2 regions of the Modestobacter sp. SYSU DS0657 genome follow, and region 2 is predicted to be linked to the other one. Evidence: predicted binding sites of a transcription regulator. Region 2 holds the regulator's gene; the other holds the start of a gene.
The links. The regulator LexA, encoded in region 2, represses DNA repair genes until DNA is damaged. The targets are predictions, from matches to a motif close to TCGAACANNTGTTCGA.
Positions count from the first base shown of each region.

Region 1 (3,400 bases), on a different contig from region 2:
CGGTACCGGGTCTCACACCGCCCGCGTCGCGACCGAGTCGACGAGGACACATGTCGACTCGGTCGCATGCGGACACGGCGAGACGGGGGTGAGGCTAGAAGGGCGGTGGGTCGTCGGTCGGTCCGGAAGGTGGTGGCTCGGGTCCGCCGGGTCGTTGGGTGGGTTGGGGCTCCCGTGGTCGGAGGCCGGGCGGTCGGGTGGTGCGGGTGACGCCGGACGGTGTGGTCACCCGCAACGTGCCGTCGGGGGTCATGGCGAACCGCCAGCCGGGGGCGAAGGTCTTCAGCCGGTGATGGCTGCGGCACAGGCAGCAGAGGTTGGTGCAGTCGGTGGCGCCGCCGCAGGCGTGGGGGACGACGTGGTCGAGGTCGGCCCAGCCGACGCGTTGGCCGCAGTTGGGGAACCGGCAGCGCCGGTCGCGGGTGGTGACGAACGCGCGCTGCCGTTCGGTGGGCCGGTGGTTCGTGGTCGCCGGTGGCGGGCCGAGCACGGCGCACCCGCAGGGTCCGCTGCCGCTGCCGCTGCCGCTGCCGCTGCCGCGGTCGCCGGCGTCGGGGTGCTGCGGGCAGCCGCGCTTGGCCAGCCGGGCCAGCTCCGCGGGAGTGATGGTGGCCAGCAGTTCGCCGTCGGGGCCGGTGATCGAGTAGGTGAGCGTGCCGCCGTCGGGGGCGGTGAGCCCGAGCGCCCCGATCCGGGCCAGCAGGTCGCGGAGGTGGGCGGCGGTGATCGGTAGCCCGTTCACCTCACCCGGCGCGGTGCTGCCGCCCTCCAACGCCGCCAGCGCGGCGGTCACGGTCAGGTTCGCCGCCACGGTGGGCAGGCCGTGGTCGGCGGGGCGACGGACCAGCGCCGACAGCACGTGGGTGCGCAGCGCCCCGATCGGCCGGTCATCCCCGTCGGACTTGAGCATCCGGGCCAACTGGTCGAGCAGATCGTGGCACTCGGCGGCCTCGTCGGCCGGCAGGTCCGCGGCCAGCACCGCCCGCCCATCAGCAGCGGAGGGATAGACGTACACGTCGGCGGCCTTCTCCGCCTCCGCCCGGCGCTCCTCGGCCGCGGCCGAATCGAACCGCAGCATGAGTTCGGTGGCGCGCTTGCCCAGCCCGGTCACCGACACGTCGGTCGCTTCACCCAGCAGCGCGTCCTCCACCCGGCCGGCGACCTCGGCGCTGGTGTGCTGCAACGCGTCGGCGAGCTGCTGGGCGCGGCGCTCGTCGAGCTCCCCGGCCCGCAGCGCGGCGAACGTGGCCGGCAGCTTCCGGGCCCAGGTCAACGCCCGGGTCAGCCGGATGGCCGCCGTCCCCCGGCCCACGTTCAAGACGGTGGCCAGCTCGGCGGTGAAGAACTCACTCACCTCACCGTCGGCCGGCTGCGCCGTCCACCCCGCCCGCCGCGCACCCGGATGGTCCGGCGGTGGATCAGCCGACCCCGGACGGTCGGCGGCCAGGGCGAGGATGAGCTCGGCTTCGTAGGCGGTGTCCTGCGCGCGGCGCCGCTGCACCCGCTGCAACTCCTCGGCCAACTCCTCATCGCTCAGCCACGCCGCCGGCAGCCGGGAGGGCTCGACAGGGTGCTCGAGCGTCCAGTCGAGGACCAGCCCCTCGACCACGCTCGAACCACGCCTCCGCGACACGAACCGAACATACGTTCGAGGTACGACACTTTCGCGGCAGCGGCCGTGACCGTGCGGAACTGAACGCCGGTGGCCCCAGGGCAGGAGATCTCGGGCCACTGGCGTTCGACGGGTGCCCGAGCGACCCGCGGCGGCGCTACGGTCCCGGCATGCTCGACCACCTGGGGGTCCAGGTCGCCGACGTCGAGGCGGCCGTGGCGTTCTACCTGCGGGCGTTCGCGCCCATCGGCCTGCGGGAAGCGGTGCGCTTCCCCGCCGGCGAGCAGTCGGTCGTCGGCCTGTGCGGCACCGACGGCGTGCCCGACTTCTGGTTGAGCCCCGCCGACGGCGGTGAGACCCGGGAGCTGCACGTGGGCTTCCGCGCGCCCGACCGGGCCGCCGTCGACGCGGTGCACGACGCCGCCCGGTCGGCGGGTGCCGAAGTGCTGCACGCGCCGCGTGAGTGGCCCGAGTACCACCCCGGCTACTACGCCGTCTTCCTGCGCGACCCCGACGGGCACAACATCGAGGCCGTCCACCACGGCTGAGGGGTCAGGGCCGTCCACTACGGCTGAGGGGGCAGAGCCGTCCACCACGGCTGAGGGGTCAGGGCCGTCCACCACGGCTGAGGGGTCAGGGCCGTCCACCACGGCTGAGGGGGCAGAGCCGTCCACCACGGCGGACCGGGTCAGGCGCGCGGACGCCAGCGCTTCCAGTGCGCGACCCCGGTCGCCCGCGGTTTGCCGTCCCACAGCAGCGCGACGTCGACGGTCATCGCCGCCTCGTCGGCCTCGGTGACCACCGCGGTGAGCGCCACCGGCTCGGTCAGCGGGGCGGGCCGCAGGTACCTGACGTCCAGCCCCGCCGTCACGTACGGCAGCGCAGCGCCGGGCAGCGCACCCCAGCCGCGATGGTCGGCCTCGTGCAGCACCGCCGCCGCGCTGGAGCAGTCCAGCAGCGTGGCGATGATGCCGCCGTTGAGGAACCCCAGCCCGTTGTCGTGCTCCGCCCATGGCAGGAACTCGGCGACCACGCCGTCCTCGGTGGGGAAGCTGGCCAGCTGCAGGCCGCGCGGGTTGGCCGGCCCGCACCCGAAGCACGTCAGCTCGGGCACGAGCCGCTGCTGGATGCTCACGCGGGACACGCGCACGGCCTCACAGCCAGTCGGTGCGGCGCAGCGGGGGCTGGTCGCCGCCGGTCTTCTGCAGCAGGACCTGGTTGACGCCCATGTCGCCCTTCTCGAAGGCGAGCGCGCTGGCGGCCATGTAGAGCCGCCACACCCGGGCCCGGCCCTCGCTGGTGGCGGCCACGGCGGCGTCCCAGTGCTGCTCGAGGTTGGCCACCCAGGCGCGCAGGGTGAGCGCGTAGTGCTGCCGCAGCGGCTCCACGTCGATCACCTCCAGGTCCCGGGACTCCAGCAGGCCGACCATCTCGCCCAGCCCCAGCAGCTCGCCGTCCGGGAACACGTACCGGGCGATGAAGCTGTCCGGGTTCCACGTCGCCGTCCCGGCGTTCCAGGAGATCGCGTGGTTGAGCAGCCGCCCGCCGGGCCGCAGCAGGCCGCGCAGCTGCGCCACGTACGCCGGCATCTGGTCCCGGCCGACGTGCTCGGCCATGCCGATCGAGCTGATCGCGTCGAACGGCCCATCGGTCACCGTGCGGTAGTCCTGCACCCGGATGTCGATGCGGTCGGTGAGCCCGGCGTCCGCGGCCCGCTTGCGGGCCAGTCGCGCCTGCTCCTCCGACAGCGTGATGCCGACGACGTCCACGCCGTAGCGGCCGGCGGCG
Region 1 is NZ_JBJHAG010000004.1:171,461-174,860, forward strand. It holds gene ACI79A_RS04890 (DUF222 domain-containing protein) at 95-1,633, opposite strand; gene ACI79A_RS04895 (VOC family protein) at 1,783-2,160, shown strand; gene ACI79A_RS04900 (PaaI family thioesterase) at 2,301-2,726, opposite strand; gene ACI79A_RS04905 (class I SAM-dependent methyltransferase) at 2,767-3,400, opposite strand, start outside.
Region 1: the regulator LexA is predicted to act here: its motif matches at 1,637-1,652, upstream of ACI79A_RS04890 (DUF222 domain-containing protein).

Region 2 (3,400 bases):
GGTGGTCGCGCCCTCGTCGGTCTCGCGCGAGTCGATGACGCGACTGTCGGGGTTGTGGCAGAAGGGGCAACGCACTGCCGGTCCACCTCCTCCCGAGGTGTCGCGACCGGGATCACCGCGGTGCTGTGACACCGTGGGACACCGGCCCGTGGACCGCTCCTGTGGACTGCTCCGGGGACATCCGGTGGATGGCCCGGGGAGAACGTGTGGAGCGGCTGTGGACGACTTACATCCGTGTAAGCACTAGATGTTGTGGTGGAACCGTACGGCCACCCCTACAGGTGTGCAAGCCCTGTCGTGCGTGTCGTGTTCCGCAGCTGACCCGCCCGCCGCTCGCGCACCCATCCGTCACAGCCCGGGCCCCGGCGACGGGCCCGCCGCACCTCATCAGGGCAGCTCGAGCACCTGACCGGGCTGCAGCACGACGTCCTGGAGGTCGTTGCGATCGAGGATCGCGTCGACCACCGCGCGCCGGTCCTCGTCCGGCGCCAGGTCGCCGGCGATCGACCAGAGCGTGTCGCCGGGCTGGACCACCACCGTGCCGGCGCCGGCCAACTGCAGCGCGGGCTCCCCGTCGGCGACCACCGCGAGCGTGCCCACCGCCACCCCCAGGCCGACCGCCACCGACAGCGCCGCCACCGCGCGCCGGCCGCGGCGGGTGAGTCGCAGCGGCAGCTCCGCCCACTCCCCGGCCGACGGGCACGGAGCGACGGCTCGGGGCGGGCCGCAGTCGCCACCGCGGACGGGCCGCGCGACCGCGCCCCCCGGTGAGGACATCGGCCGCCCACCAGGACGCACCTGCGAGCGGCGGGCCGGGCGGGGCCCGACCCGGCCAGCGGACCCCGCCCGGGCGGTCGGCGCCGGCGAGACCAGCCGGAGCGGCGGGCGGAGCGGGGCGACGGTGGTGTCCGGGTACTCGGCGATGACCATCGGTGCACTCCTCACAGCAGGCACCCTCGGGTGCGACCTCGAACGCCTGTTCGATTCGAACGTCTGTGCGATGTCTACCGCACGGCACCGACAGGAGTGCACCGACACGGCGCGTGTTCGAACACGTGTTTGAACACCCGCCGTCGAGCCGCTACCGTGCGCAGGGAGACCACGACGGCGTCCCACCCCGCCCCGGCAGGCGGGATGCCACCGGGCAGCTGCGCGCGCAGCCGGACGAGGAGGACACATGGCGGTCGACGGCCGGACGGCGGACGAGCGCAAGGGGTCGAGCCGACGCAGGCGCCCGGCCGGGCAGGCGGCGGAGCCCGCAGCGGACACCGGGGGTGCGGCCGTGCGCGAGTTCCCCGACCGCGGCGAGGCCGGCGACGGGCTCACCCAGCGCCAGCGCCGGGTGCTGGAGGTCATCCGCGACTCCATCGAACGCCGGGGCTACCCGCCCTCGGTCCGCGAGATCGGCGAGGCCGTCGGCCTCTCCTCCGCCTCCTCGGTCGCCCACCAGCTCTCGGTGCTCCAGCGCAAGGGCTGGCTGCGCCGCGACCCCAACCGGCCGCGCGCACTGGACGTCCGGCTGCCGGGCGAGCAGGGCGTGACCGCCGGTGCCGACGCCTCGGCGGATGTGCTCGCCGCCGCCGGTGCGGGCAGTGGCGTCGACGAGGCGGGCGCCCCGGCACCCACCTACGTGCCCTTGGTGGGCCGCATCGCCGCCGGTGGCCCGGTGCTGGCGGAGCAGGCCGTCGAAGACGTCTTCCCGCTGCCGCGCGAACTGGTCGGCGAGGGCACGCTGTTCATGCTCAAGGTGACCGGTGACTCGATGGTCGAGGCCGCGATCTGCGACGGCGACTGGGTGGTGGTCCGCCAGCAGCCCACCGCCGAGAACGGCGAGATCGTCGCGGCGATGATCGACGGCGAGGCGACCGTGAAGACCTACAAGCGCCGCGACGGGCACGTGTGGCTGCTGCCGCACAACCCGGCCTACGCGCCGATCCCCGGCGACGACGCCACCGTCCTCGGCCGGGTCGTGACCGTGCTGCGCCGGGTCTGACGCCACCGTCGGCCGCCGGCCGGGTCATTCCCGCCGGCGGCCGGTCACTCCCGCCGGCGGCGGATCTTCCCGCCGATCCAGACGAACACGGTAGCCACCCCGGCCGCGATGATGCCGGCCGTCACCGGGGCGACGCCGGGAGCCGCGGTCACCAGCTCCCCGGTCGGTCCCGCACTGGGAGCCGGATCGATCGGGGTGCTCGTAGCCTGCTCAGCCGGCACCGGAACCAGGGTCACCGGCGCCGGCAGCCCCTCGCTGGTGACCAGCAGGTCGCGGTTGTTCGCCGCGAAGGTGATCGCCTCACCCTGCGGCGAGTCGGGGAGGGCGATCCGGCCCGGCGCGCCGGACAGCGCGCCGGGCACGTCGGAACCGGTCAGCGTCCAGACGTAGGCGTCGGTGTAGGTGCGCAGGGCGATGCGCTGCCCGTCCGCCGACACCGCGCCCCCGGTCACCAGCAGCTGCCCCGCGCGGCCGACCGGCCCGCCCGGCGTGCCGGTCAGGGTGAGGCCCAGCCCGACCACCCGGGTCATCGGCACCGTGGCCCCGTCGGCCAGCGGCGCATCCGGGCGGTACACGCCGGAGGCGCCGAGCACCTCCTTGGTCACCAGGTACGGCGTGCCGTCAGGCGCCAGCAGCAGTGCCTCGGCGTCGTGCGCCCCGTCCGGGTAGGTGAGCCGGGTGAGCGTGGTGCTGCCGTCGGGGCGCAGCCCGATCAGCGCGACGGTCTCCCGGGCGGCGTTGTTGTCCCCGATGTCGGCCAGCCAGACCGTGCCGTCCGCGGCCAGGGCGAGGTCCTCGGGGTCGTACGGGTCGACGCTCCCCGACCGCACCTCCGCGACGGCGCAGGAGGTGTCGAGGACGTAGACCTCCGCCCGGTCACCACCGTCGTTCATCGCCAGGAGCGTCTCCCCGGCGCTGGCCAGGCCGGAGATCTCCGGCAGCCGCGGGTCGGTGATGGTGCAGCGCGTGCTCGGCGCGGCTTCCTCGGCGAGCGCCGCCGATGGCGGCAGGACCGCGAGCAGGACCGCCGCGGGCAGGGCGAGGAGCGCCCCGTCCGCCAGGCAACGGCGGCCGGCGCGGCTACGCGTGCGGCCGGCCCACTCTGGCACGGACCCAGCGTGACACCACGACTGCGTCGAGTGCGTGAACCACGCCCAAGAGCACGATGCCGACGGCCGCTCCCACCACTGCATCGGTGACCCAGTGGAAGTTCAGCGCCACCATGGCCACTCCGGTGGCCACCGGCCCCAGCACGCTGAGCAGCCAGGCCGCCCGCTGCAGGCGGGGCTGCAGGCCGTACTGGACCACCTGCCAGCGGGCCACGCCCCACATCAGCACGGCGTTCGCCACGTGCCCGGACGGGAAGCTCTCCCCGCCCCGGTGGAAGTACGAGCCCGGATAGGCCGG
Region 2 is NZ_JBJHAG010000009.1:15,663-19,062, reverse strand. It holds gene nrdR (transcriptional regulator NrdR) at 1-75, opposite strand, end outside; gene ACI79A_RS07790 (LysM peptidoglycan-binding domain-containing protein) at 388-930, opposite strand; gene lexA (transcriptional repressor LexA) at 1,178-1,993, shown strand; gene ACI79A_RS07780 (hypothetical protein) at 2,038-3,102, opposite strand; gene ACI79A_RS07775 (phosphatase PAP2 family protein) at 3,074-3,400, opposite strand, start outside.